DNA from 3 places in the Carnobacterium iners genome. Region 1 is predicted to be linked to each of the others. Evidence: predicted binding sites of a transcription regulator. Region 1 holds the regulator's gene; each other region holds the start of a gene.
The links. Region 1 encodes LexA, which represses DNA repair genes until DNA is damaged. Its sites were predicted from a motif close to CNAACANNTGTTNG; they were not measured.

Region 1 (4,280 bases):
TAGACATACCACGTAAACTTGATAGATGTTCTACAGGTTCATGTGTTGGTCCATCTTCTCCGACTGCAACAGAATCATGTGTAAAGACATACGTTACAGGCAAATTAGAAATAGCTGCTAAACGAATAGCTGCTCTCAAATAATCTGTAAAGACAAAGAATGTTCCCACATAAGTTTTTGAACCACCATGTAAAGCTATTCCGTTTGCTGCAGCTGTCATAGCAAATTCACGCACGCCATACCAAATGTTTCTTCCTTCGTATTGGCCAGGTTGGAAGTCTTTTTCAATAGCTACCATTGTATTATTCGAAGAAGATAAATCTGCAGATCCGCCCCAGAAAGCAGGAACAGTCTTAGAAATAGCATTTAATACTTGACTGCTCGTAACTCTTGATGCTAAAGCAGGATCTCCCTCTGAAAAACTTGGCAATTCGCTATCCCAATCTTTTGGAAGTTCGTTATTCATAGCTTGTTCAAATTGTTCTGCTAATTCAGGATACGCCTTACGGTAATCATTAAATAGTGCATTCCACTCTTTTTCTGAATGTGCGCCTTTTTTGATCATGTCTTCTTCAAAACGGTCGCTTACTTCTTCTGGAACAAAGAAATCTTTCCCTTCCCATCCGTAAGCTTTTTTAGCAGCTTCAATGCCTTCTGGGCCTAGTGGAGCGCCATGAACTTTATGAGTTCCTTCATTTGGTGCGCCAAAACCAATAATTGTTTTTACTTCAATAATAGTTGGTTTCGTTGTTTCAGCTTTTGCGGTTTCAATTGCAGCATTAATTTCTTCGATATCATTGCCATCTTTTACTAAGATATGTTGCCAATTATAGGCTTCAAATCGTTGCCCTACATTTTCAGTAAACGCTTTTGATGTTGGTCCATCTAAAGAAATATCGTTTGAATCATACAACATAATTAATTTATCCAGTTTTAAATGACCTGCTAAACTAGCCGCTTCAGATGAAACCCCTTCCATTAAATCGCCGTCTCCGCACAATGCGTATGTGTAATGGTCTACAACTGCAAAATTTTCTTTATTATAAGTTGCTGCTAAATGTGTTTCTGCCATTGCCATACCCACTGCGTTCGCTATTCCTTGGCCTAATGGACCTGTTGTAGCTTCAACACCGTCTGTGAAGTTTACTTCTGGATGTCCTGGAGTTTTACTATTCCATTGACGGAAATTTTTCAAATCCTCAATTGAAACATTGTAACCTGCAAGGTGCAATAAACTATAAAGCATAATAGAACCATGTCCTGCAGAAAGAACGAAACGATCACGATCTACCCATTTTGAATTTTTAGGATTTACTTTCAGATGCTTTGCCCAAAGTGTGTAAGCCATTGGTGCTGCTCCCATTGGTAATCCTGGATGTCCAGAATTAGCTTTTTGGACTCCTTCCATACTAAGTGTTCTAATCGTATTAATAGCTAATTGGTCAGTGTTGTCAAACAATTAAATCATCCTCTCAATTGTGTTAATTTCATTTTACTGTTTTTTAGCGTTCAAATCAACGTCTGAACGCTATTTAATAAAAATAAGTTTTTTAATGGATTCTCTAAATTTAGCGATTGTGCAGACCTTTTTCTTTTTGAATTTGTTTTAATTTATCTGGGGTCACGTCTGCACCATCTTCATCGACAACCTTTAATCCTTCAATATGATTGCGCATGCCCCCTCTAAAGGCTGCTAAATATGCTTCTCTTAGCTTTTTTTGTTCTGACTGCTCGGATAAGCTTAATCCTTCACTTTTAGCTTTTTTTGCTAGAGCGTTGATCCGCTCTATTCGTTCTTTAGATATCATCTTATTCACCTCATAATTCTTATTATTTAAACACTATACCAAAAAACTCTATTTTATGCATCAAAATCGGTTTATCTTAGCGAACATTTGTTTGATTCAGCTATTTATTTGTGTTATTCTAGAAAAGAAATAATAAAAGGAATGAGGTGTATTTAGTTATGCGCAAGACACCAGAATCAAGACAAATTGAAGTTTTGCAATATATTCATGATCAAGTAAAATTAAAAGGCTATCCGCCAACAGTACGTGAAATTGGAACAGCTGTTTCATTGTCTTCTACATCAACTGTACATGGACATTTATCTAGACTTGAAAAGAACGGTTTTATTCAAAGAGATCCTAGTAAGCCACGTGCAATTGAATTAACCTCTACTGGATTAACAAAATTAGGAATTCAACTAGAACAAATCCCTTTATTGGGAACAGTGGCAGCAGGTGAGCCTATCTTAGCTGTTGAAGAAGCTTCTGATTATTTTCCACTTCCCCCTAATCTAAAACAAGAGAGTGATACGTTATTTATGCTAACTATACGAGGAGAAAGTATGATCAATGCTGGTATCTTTGATGGTGACGAAGTCATCATTCGTAAACAATCTAGCGCAAATAATGGAGACATTGTCATCGCCTTAACAAGTGAAGACGAAGCTACTTGTAAAAGATTTTACCGTGAAGATAATTATTACCGCCTTCAGCCGGAAAACGATTCTATGAACGATATTTTACTAGATGAGGTTACTATTCTTGGTAAAGTTGTTAGTCTATATCGTAGTCACATCTTTTAATTTTTTTAAAAGTAAAAAAATAAGCTATTAATTTGATAGAGCTATCTAGCCATCTATTAGCAAACTAAATTTTTTATCTATAGATAAAAAAGACCGACCTTAAGATTAGAATTAAACTCTAATTTTAAGGTCGGTATCACTATAGATAAAAATTTTTTTGCTTTTTCCTGTCCTTAACTAGACTAGTCAAAAATAAATTTACTCATTATCATTAGTATTCCATTAACGCTAAAATATCGTAACCTTCGATTTTATTGCGGCCTTTTAGCTCACTTAACTCAACCAAGAAAGCTGTTCCAACAACTTCTCCACCTAATTGTTCAATTAGTTTAATCGTTGCTGCAATCGTTCCACCTGTAGCTAACAAGTCGTCGCAAACAAGTACCTTTTGACCAGGTTTAATAGCATCTTTATGAATTTGTAAAATGTCATTTCCATACTCTAAACCGTAGCTAACTTCTACCGTTTCACGCGGTAATTTACCTTTTTTTCGAGCAGGAGCAAAACCTATTCCTAACTCGTAAGCTACTGGGCACCCCACAATAAATCCTCGTGCCTCAGGTCCTACAATCATATCTACACCTTTATCTTTTGCATATTTAACAATTTCATTTGTTGCAAATCGGTAAGCCTCACCGTCAGCCATCAAAGGAGATATATCGCGAAAAATAATTCCTTCTTCTGGAAAATCAGGTACATCAGCTATATAATTTTTTAAATCCATTCCATTTTCCTCCGTTTCAATTCTACAGTTCTTTATTTAATTGACTTTTAATCCAGCTTTCAAGCTCTGCAAAGCGACTGTAGATCAGGGCTTCTTCTGCGGCAAATTTCCCCAGTCGTTTTTGATAAACTTTTGTATCTATTAATCCTATTTTTTTTACATTTGGCACACTATTCATAATACCATCTTGTATTGTAACAAAATCTACTTCAAAAAACACGTTGATTATAAAAATTAATGTGTTTTCCTTTAATTTTAAATGACTAGATAAATTTTTAATTTTATGTCTAACATCAATATTCTTATGCGTTGCAATATATTTAAAGACTTGTGAAAATTGCATTCGGCTTGGCATACCCTCTAAATAGATGCTTTCTCGATTAAAGAAGCTCACGTAAATACTAGATGGCTTGCTATTATTTAGTAGCTCACTTAATAAATCTAAATGATTTGGACAATCAACTAAAACTAATTTACTTGATTTCATGGTCATCTGCTCAATATCTTTTGGGTTTGTTATCAAATAAGAATAAGCGTTTTTGGGCACATTTCCTTGGTATTCTTTGTAATTTTTCTCGTTAAAAAAGATATAGTCAGCCATTGGTAATTGCCAGATGCTTGTTGCTATTCTAGTGCTTCTTAGATCAAATAGTTGTGTGCCTTTGACTACCAAGTCCCCTAGCATCAACTGAGGCTTACGTAAACTATTCCACTCATTAATATTAAGTTTACCGATAACAGACACTTGGGCTTGTGCTCCTATATTTTCTGCCATCGTTCCCAAATGAAATCCTATTGCATCTAAGACTGAATCACCTTCGAGTAACTTCAACTTCAAATGAGTTTTTTCACTTCCAATTCTTTTAATTTCTTGAACTTGAACTTGTTCGAAAAGAAATGTTGGTTTTGGATTATCTGTACCAAATGGGGCCAGTTTTTGTAACTCTTCAATCGCCTTTACAGTCA
Region 2 (4,280 bases), 1.6 Mb from region 1:
GAAGAACAGCTGGTTGTTCATCTATTTCTTTTGCCATGTAATAAGGGTAAGTTCCTAAGTCTAAATCACCCAGATTAATTTCTGCCGTATAAGGAGTACGATGAATAACAGTTCCATCTTGAGTTTCTATTTTAATTTCATCGCGAGTTAATGTAACCAATTCACCATCCATCAATTCAATAAATTGATTTGTTTCTTGAACCATAGCCATAGCATCGCTACATACAGCACTAAAACTTTCTCCTTTTCCAATTAATAAAGGACTTTTATTTTTAGCAGCATAAATAATATCAGGTTGATTGCTATCAATTAAAGCTAAAGCATAAGAGCCTTTTAATTTAGAAATAGTTTTTTTAAAAGCTTCGAACGTATTAGTCTGTTCCTTTTTAACAAAGTACGAGATAAGTTGAACGATGATTTCAGTGTCTGTATCACTTGTTAAAGAAATATCTGCTAAGTAAGTATCTTTAAGTTCTTGAAAATTTTCAATAACACCATTATGCACAATAGTGAATCGATTTTCACTATCCTGATGTGGATGAGCATTTTTGACACTTGGACGACCATGAGTTGCCCAACGCGTATGCCCAATTCCTGAAGTGCAGAATGTATCTGTTTCAATGATTTTTTTTAAATCAGCAATTCTTCCTTTTTCTTTAAATAGATGACCATTTTTATGTTCATCTACTACAAAAATACCAGAAGAGTCATAACCTCGATATTCTAATTTTTCTAATCCTTGTAATAAAATAGATTTAGCATTCTTGTTACCAATATAAGCTACAATTCCACACATTTATTTATCCTTCTTTCTATTTAATTGACTTTTGATTGATAAATCTAATAACTAGTTGTAAAAAATAGCGACTACACCATAGATTTGTATATACCAAAAAATGATATGTCAAATTGGTATATACAATAGTTTTTTCTATTTTTTCGATAACAGGATAATAATAGGACTAATTAGATGTTAAGTCAACTGTTTTCTTAATATCAGTAATATTGGTATATATTTTTAATCGTTTTTTAATAGAGATACCAATTATCGTATAATAGATAAAAAAGATACTTTACGGTATGGATGAATTTACTGAAAAGTAGTTAGTTAGTAGACTCGTTAAAGGTAAATGAGTGTGAGTCTATTTTCAAAATGATACAATAAACGAAATAAGGAGTCCAAGAAAGGAGATAAAAAAATGATTTACACTATTACGTTAAATCCAGCGATTGATCGCTTATTATTTCTTGAAGATACATTAATAAAAGGGAAAAATAATCGCCTTCAAGAAATTACGTATGATCTAGGAGGCAAAGGGCATCATGGTTCCTATGCAATGAGTCAATTAGAGATAAAAAATCAGGCTCTTGGTTTTTGTGGAACGACAAACAAAGGTAAGTTAGAAAAAATTCTAACAGAAAAAGGGATTAATCATGATTTAGTTGACGTCTACGGTAAATCTACGAGAGAAAGTTACGTTATCTTAGAGACAGGTGTTAGTGGAAGTATCTTAATAACAGAAAAAGGCTTTCGAGTAACAAACTATGATAAAGAGTCGTTAAATGAACAGATAGAAAGAAAAGTGAACGCAACAGATATCGTATTGATTGCTGGTTCATTACCACTTGGATATGAGTTACGAGATTTAGCAGAATTATTAAGCCAATTAAAAAAAATTGGTTGCTTTATTGCGTGTGACTTATCAGGAGAAGCTTTGAAAAAAGCAGTAGAGCTGGAAGTCAATTTTATTAAGCCTAATCGTTTTGAAATCCAAGAACTCATTTCTTCAAAAAATAATCTACTAGATAACTTAAAAGAGCTAGCTAAAAAGGTCGAATATATTATTGTTTCTCAAGGAAGCGAAGGAAGTATTTGTAGTCATGCAGGAGATTTTTATCAAGTGACAACCCCTAAAGTTGCAGCAGTGAATGATACAGGAGCTGGTGATTGTTTCGTAGGATCTTTTTTATCTGGTTTATCGCTGGGCAAGCCATTAACTGAGTGTCTGTCCTTTGCAAGTGCTTGCGCAGCAAGTAAAGTTCAACACAATGACAGTACAACTTTCAGTGTTAAAGAAGCAAGAATTTTACAAAAAAAAGTAACGGTTAAAAAATTATAGGATTCAATACGGTAATGAAAACAAACTTAAACTAGCATCATTAAACGATTCTTTTAATCTGGAAACAGATCTTATTTAAACTTATCCAAAAACATTCTCTTTACTATGCGAACATACGTTTGTATAATTAGAGAGAATGAACGTTGTCTAATGAAGAAAAAGGAGCGATGGATATGATTCAATTGAATTATTCAAATGAGCCTCGAAGAGATATCTTATGTATTGATGTAAAGTCTTTTTTTGCGTCTGTTGAATCTGTTAAAAGGGGTATTCATCCATTAAAGTCGTATATAGTGGTTATGAGTAAACCTGAGCAAGAAGGTGGTTTAGTCTTAGCTGCTTCCCCAAAAGTAAAGGAAGAATATGGTATTAAGACCGGTTCACGACGCTATGAAATTCCAAAAAATTCAAAAATTCAAATTGTTGAGCCAAGAATGAGTTTATATTTAAAAGTAAACTTAATGATAAATGATATTTTTCAAGAATTTATCTCAAGTGAAGATTTACATATTTACAGCATTGATGAATCTTTTTTAGATGTAACCTCTTCTCATGCACTATTTGGTACAACAAAAGAAATTGCAGTGAAAATCCAACAAGAGATTTGGCAAAGATTACATTTAGTAACGGCAATTGGAATAGGTGATAATCCTTTATTGGCTAAATTAGCACTAGACAATGAAGCAAAAGATAGTCCGAATTTTATAGCTGATTGGCATTATGAAGATGTTGGGAAAACAATTTGGCGTATTCATCCTATTACAGAAATGTGGGGTGTAGGTGATAAGACAGCAAAGAATTTAGTTAAATTAGGTATTGATTCTGTTTATCAATTATCTCAATACAATGTATCTGCTTTGAAACGAGTTCAAGGAGTAATAGGAGAACAACTTTTTTATCATGCTCATGGAATTGATCGAAGCATTCTATCAGAAAAGTATCAGACAACGTCTAAGTCTTATGGAAAAAGCCAAATTTTAGATCGAGATTATATTCAGCAAGCAGAAATTGAAGTAGTTATCAAAGAAATGGCTGAACAAGTAGCTGCTCGTCTTCGAAGCCATGATGTTGAGACCCAAGTAGTTCACTTAACGATTGGCTTTTCAAAGGAAACTGGTGAGAAAGGATTCAGTCATCAACTAAAAGTTTTTCCAACAGCGGCTAGTAAAAAAATAACGGAGACTTGCTTATATTTATTTAGAGCTTATTACCAACAAGAACCAGTGAGACAAATTTCTATTAGCTGTGGAAAAATACAAGCTAAGACAGATTTACAATTAGATTTATTTGAGCCAGCAGAACAGACTATCCGAAAAGAAAAGATTGATCAAATTATTGATTTAGTTCGCAATAAGTACGGATACACTTCTTTAGTGCATGCTAGCAGTTTAACTTCCGGTGCAACAGCTATCAAAAGAAATGGACTAGTTGGTGGACATAAGGGCTAAAAAGATTCGTCCCACCACTTTTTTGCTTCGGTTATTTCTGCATGGCGAATCAAAGCACTATCAATAATGATAAGTTCAGAATAAGTTTGAAGATAAAGATTATTTTCTTCCTGACCAACGACAATCCCAATGAGGTCATCTTCATATAAGCCATTTACAAGAAATTCCATTTGGAGAACGAGTTGCTTTTTTGTTAAGAAGGCTTGAAAAATAATTTCTGAAATAATTTCTGGACTTTGTTTTTCTTTTGATAAGTTGTATTTATTTTTAAGTTCATCTGATTTTTGTAATAACTCAGCGTGATCAGATAAGACGAAACCTTGCCACTTAGCCATTTTCCGATCGTTATACTCATGTCCACTCATCTTCATTATTTTCTCTCCTTTTTAGTTCTATCTCTTATTATACGAACAAACGTTCTTTTTGTACAGGAGAAATAGCTAATAGTCCAAAAAAGTTATCCACATGCTTATCCACAAAATCAAAAAGGTCAGTCAATTGAATGCAGTATTAGATAGAAAATACAGTTTTTATTAAGGAGTTAGCAAGTAAGTAAAGTTGTATTGAACTTAGCAATCGGCTTAGACGGAAGAATCGTAGACGAAAATAATCAATTTGAGCTAGCTGAAAGTGAAGCTAGTAAACGGAAGGTTCTCTTTTTTTTAAATAGTATTTAGAGCAATGTACGATTGAGGAGGGTATCGTTAGTTGC
Region 3 (4,280 bases), 170 kb from region 1:
TTTAATTTATCCTGTTACTGAGTAGACGTTGGTGAGTCGTTAAACCAAGTAAAGGATATATGTTTTACATTTACAAACTTTACATGATATCGCGAAGAAATGCAAGGATTAATTATTTAAAAATAGTTGCTATATTCTTAGTTTGATTAGCGCCTCTTTTTATTTATATTGAGCAGTCAATTCTAGAACAATGTCTCTTAAATTCGCAGCTTTTTCAAAATCAAGAGCTTTTGCTGCTTCATGCATTTCATTTTCCATATTTTTTATTAACTCTCTTCTTTCTTGTTTCGTCATCTTCGCTACTTTTTTAGAAGAAAGTCCTTCTTTAGCTTCACCTGGGACAGCCGTAGTAATAGATATTAGATCACGCACTTCTTTGATGATTGTTGTTGGTGTCATGTTGTGTTCTTTGTTGTAAGCTTTTTGCGTTTCACGACGTCTTTCTGTTTCTCCCATTGCAGCTTTCATTGAATCGGTTACTCGATCAGCATACATGATTACTCTCCCATTTTGGTTTCGTGCAGCTCGTCCAATCGTTTGAACTAATGCCCGCTCGCTTCTTAGGAAACCTTCTTTATCTGCATCAAGTATGGCTATTAAAGAAACCTCGGGTACATCAATACCTTCTCTCAATAAATTGATACCGATTAGTACATCATAAACACCCAAACGTAAGTCCCTTATGATTTCTGTTCTCTCTAGCGTCTTTATATCGCTATGAAGATAGGACACTTTTATACCTACTTCCTTTAAGTAATCTGTTAAATCTTCAGACATTTTTTTTGTTAATGTCGTAATAAAGGTTCGCTCATTATTTTCTACCCTTTTATTAATTTCATTAATTAAATCATCAATTTGTCCCTTGATTGGACGAACTTCAATTATTGGATCAAGTAGTCCGGTAGGACGAATAATTTGTTCTACTACTTCTGGAGTACGCTCTAATTCGTATGGTCCAGGTGTTGCAGAGATGTACATAATCTGATTCACATGTTCTTCAAACTCCCCTAAACGCAAGGGTCTATTATCCAAAGCACTAGGTAAACGGAATCCATATTCAATTAATCGCTCTTTTCTCGCTCTATCTCCATTATACATCCCTCTTATTTGAGACATAGTGATATGAGACTCGTCTATTACAATCATAAAATCTTCTGGGAAAAAATCTATTAATGTATAGGGTGGCTGACCAGATTTTCTGCCGTCCATATGTCTTGAATAGTTTTCAATCCCTGAGCAATAACCCATTTCTAAAAGCATTTCTAAATCATAATTGGTTCGTTGTTCTAGACGCTGAGCTTCAATTAGCTTATCTTCTGCACGTAAAACTCTTAATCGATCTTCCAATTCTTTTTGAATCGTTATGACTGCATTTCTTGTTTGTTCATCGTTTGCGACAAAGTGGGTAGCTGGAAATACAGGTACGTGTTGAACTTCAGCTTTAACTTCCCCAGTCAAAACATCTACTTCGGTAATACGGTCTATTTCATCTCCAAAAAATTCTACACGCACAGCATCTCTATCTCTAGAAGCTAAAAAAATTTCAACAACATCGCCACGAACTCTAAAATTACCACGTTGAAAATCAATATCATTTCGTTCAAACTGCATATCTACTAGGCGACGTAACATATCGTCTCTTTTCATTTCTGTTCCAACTCGCAATGACAAAACATGATCTCGATAATCTACTGGGTTTACCAAGCCAAAAATACAAGACACAGAAGCCACTACAATAACATCTCGACGTTCTAGTAGCGAACTCGTAGCAGAATGCCGTAGTTTATCGATTTCATCATTCACACTAGATTCTTTTTCAATAAATGTATCACTAGAAGGAACATAAGCTTCCGGTTGATAGTAGTCATAGTAACTGACAAAATACTCTACCGCATTGTCAGGGAAGAACTCTTTAAATTCGCCATACAACTGGCCTGCTAGCGTTTTATTGTGCGCAATAACTAACGTTGGTTTGTTTACTTCTTGAATAACATTGGATACTGTAAATGTTTTACCAGTCCCTGTTGCTCCTAATAAGGTCTGCTCTTTTTTTCCTTCTTCAATCCCTTTAACTAATTCTTTAATGGCATTGGGCTGATCTCCACCAGGTACATAATTAGATACTAATTTAAATTGATCTTTTTCCATTTTGCTTCACATCCAGTTTCTTGAATTTTTCATATAAACTAATTATGCGCACACTTAACCGCTCTATTTTACCATTGAACGTACGTTCTTACAATAATAAGGAACTTTACTCCTTTCTTTCTTTTGAGAGGAACGTGTTATTTTAAATTGACTAATTTTTTGTATCCAATAAACCAGTAAGTTACTCGTGCTACTCAAAATAACTTTATTTTTCAAGGAATCTATGCTACAATGATTATGTATTAAAAGTAAGTATGTAGTTTTATATAAAATAGTTTTAAAGAAATTTATTCGCACTGGCACAGTTTTAGAACTGTAAGGACATAAAAGAGGTTGGGTTTATGTTGTCTAAATGAGAAATCAATTAATATAATTTAACTAGTATTTTCCCCGAATAACTTTATAAATATTTATTTTTAATTAGAAAGCCACTCCATTGCGGAGTGGCTTTCGTCAATTTTATAGACAAAAAAACCACAAACACAATAAATCATGTTTGTGGTCTTCACAAAAAGTAAGTTAACTACAATATCTTATTTAGCTAATTTAGCTGTTAAACGAGATTTATCACGGTTAGCTTTATTTTTATGAATCAATCCTTTAGATGCAGCCATGTCAATAGCTCTGATTGCTTGTTTGTGTAAAGCTTCAGTACTTTCGTCACCAGCTTCATTAGCTTGAACGAATTTTTTGATAGCTGTACGCATAGCACTCTTTTGAACGTTATTTTCTAAAGCAGATTTTTCTGAAGTACGAACGCGTTTGATTGCAGATTCGATGTTTGGCATTTGATTCACCCCACTTTCAATTAATTACAACTTAAAATAGATTATTCCAGTTGTTTCCCACGTTAATCATTATACATAATGACCAGACCTATTGCAATATAAACTGTAAAGTTTTTTTACTTGATAGTCTGCAAAATTATATTCTTTAAACCATTGAATGATTACTAGCAAATTGTAAAATAAATAATTCGAATTGCATTTCTCTTTTACCTTGACCTGTTTTCAGACGATATTCTGTTTCAATTAATCCACTATAAGCATCGGATAAAACCTTTTTACTGAATGGACGCATATGTTGGATACTCAACTTAATTCTGTATGGATGAACTTTTAACATTTTGGCTATATCCCCTTGCTGATAACCTTTTTTTTCAAGTGTTTTCACTTGGAGCAACAGTCTAAATTGAGAGGTCATAATTGCATTAATTTTAATAGGATCTTCTTTTTGAAGCAATAAATCATGATACAACTCTAAAGCTGGACCTACTTTTTTCTTCAGTACATAGTCATTAAGAGAAAAAATATTTTGTTCAAGTGATTTCGTTATTAATTCTGAAACAGCTTCTTTGGTAATTCTTTTTTTATCCTGCCCAAATAAGATTAATTTAGGCAATTCAGACATTGCTACCGAAAGATTTGCATCCGTTAATTGAACAAACAATTCAAAAGCTTCAGAAGATACCGTAAAATCTTCGTTTTCAATCGTTGTTTTTAAATAACTTCTCATTTCTTTTTCTGATAAAGTCGTTGTTTCGATAATAACCGCATTTTTCTTTAATAGTTTACTTATTTTCTTTCTTTCATCTAACTTTTCATAAGGAGCAAAAATAACTAAAGTAGTCGTTTCAGAAGGTTTTAGTAAATAATTTTCGAACCACTTCATATCGTGTTCAAGTTTAGCCTTACTTTTATCTCCAGTTAAAAAAAGTGGATGATCAACAATAACTAGTCTTCTTTCTCCGAAAAAAGGAATCGATTCTGCATCTTCTAATGCTGTGCCTAAAGGAACTTCACCCAAATCATAAATACCTAGATTTAAGTCAATTTCATCCTCTTTTAAAATAGAATAAATAAACGTCTCTCTGAGCGTCCGATTTAAATAAGATTCTGTTCCTAAAACTAAATAAACTGAGCTAATTTGATTGTTTCGTAGTTTTGCAACTTCTTTTGAAAAATTCAACGCACAACACCACTTTCTTGTCCTTTATACATGGTACAAAGCTTAATTAAATATTGCAAGCTCAATCAATCTTTTTCTTTAAAAATCGTATAAAAAGACTCTTTATATTTATTTTCCCCTATTTTTATGTGGCTGAAATGAATAGCTCCATTTATGTCTGTTCG

Region 2: B9Y54_RS01955 (Y-family DNA polymerase) is a predicted target of LexA. The motif match lies at 2,229-2,242, and genes of this name have one in related genera.
Region 3: uvrB (excinuclease ABC subunit UvrB) is a predicted target of LexA. The motif match lies at 2,224-2,237, and genes of this name have one in related genera.

What each region holds. Positions count from the first base shown of each region.
Region 1 covers NZ_FXBJ01000002.1:2,004,834-2,009,113, forward strand. The annotation lists gene tkt (transketolase) at 1-1,459, opposite strand, end outside; gene B9Y54_RS09550 (DUF896 family protein) at 1,569-1,808, opposite strand; gene lexA (transcriptional repressor LexA) at 1,967-2,590, shown strand; gene B9Y54_RS09560 (adenine phosphoribosyltransferase) at 2,802-3,314, opposite strand; gene recJ (single-stranded-DNA-specific exonuclease RecJ) at 3,337-4,280, opposite strand, start outside.
Region 2 covers NZ_FXBJ01000002.1:369,734-374,013, reverse strand. The annotation lists gene glmS (glutamine--fructose-6-phosphate transaminase (isomerizing)) at 1-796, opposite strand, end outside; gene B9Y54_RS01960 (1-phosphofructokinase family hexose kinase) at 1,200-2,120, shown strand; gene B9Y54_RS01955 (Y-family DNA polymerase) at 2,264-3,568, shown strand; gene B9Y54_RS01950 (hypothetical protein) at 3,565-3,939, opposite strand.
Region 3 covers NZ_FXBJ01000002.1:2,178,747-2,183,026, forward strand. The annotation lists gene uvrB (excinuclease ABC subunit UvrB) at 160-2,148, opposite strand; gene rpsT (30S ribosomal protein S20) at 2,682-2,936, opposite strand; gene holA (DNA polymerase III subunit delta) at 3,082-4,116, opposite strand; gene B9Y54_RS10465 (DNA internalization-related competence protein ComEC/Rec2) at 4,182-4,280, opposite strand, start outside.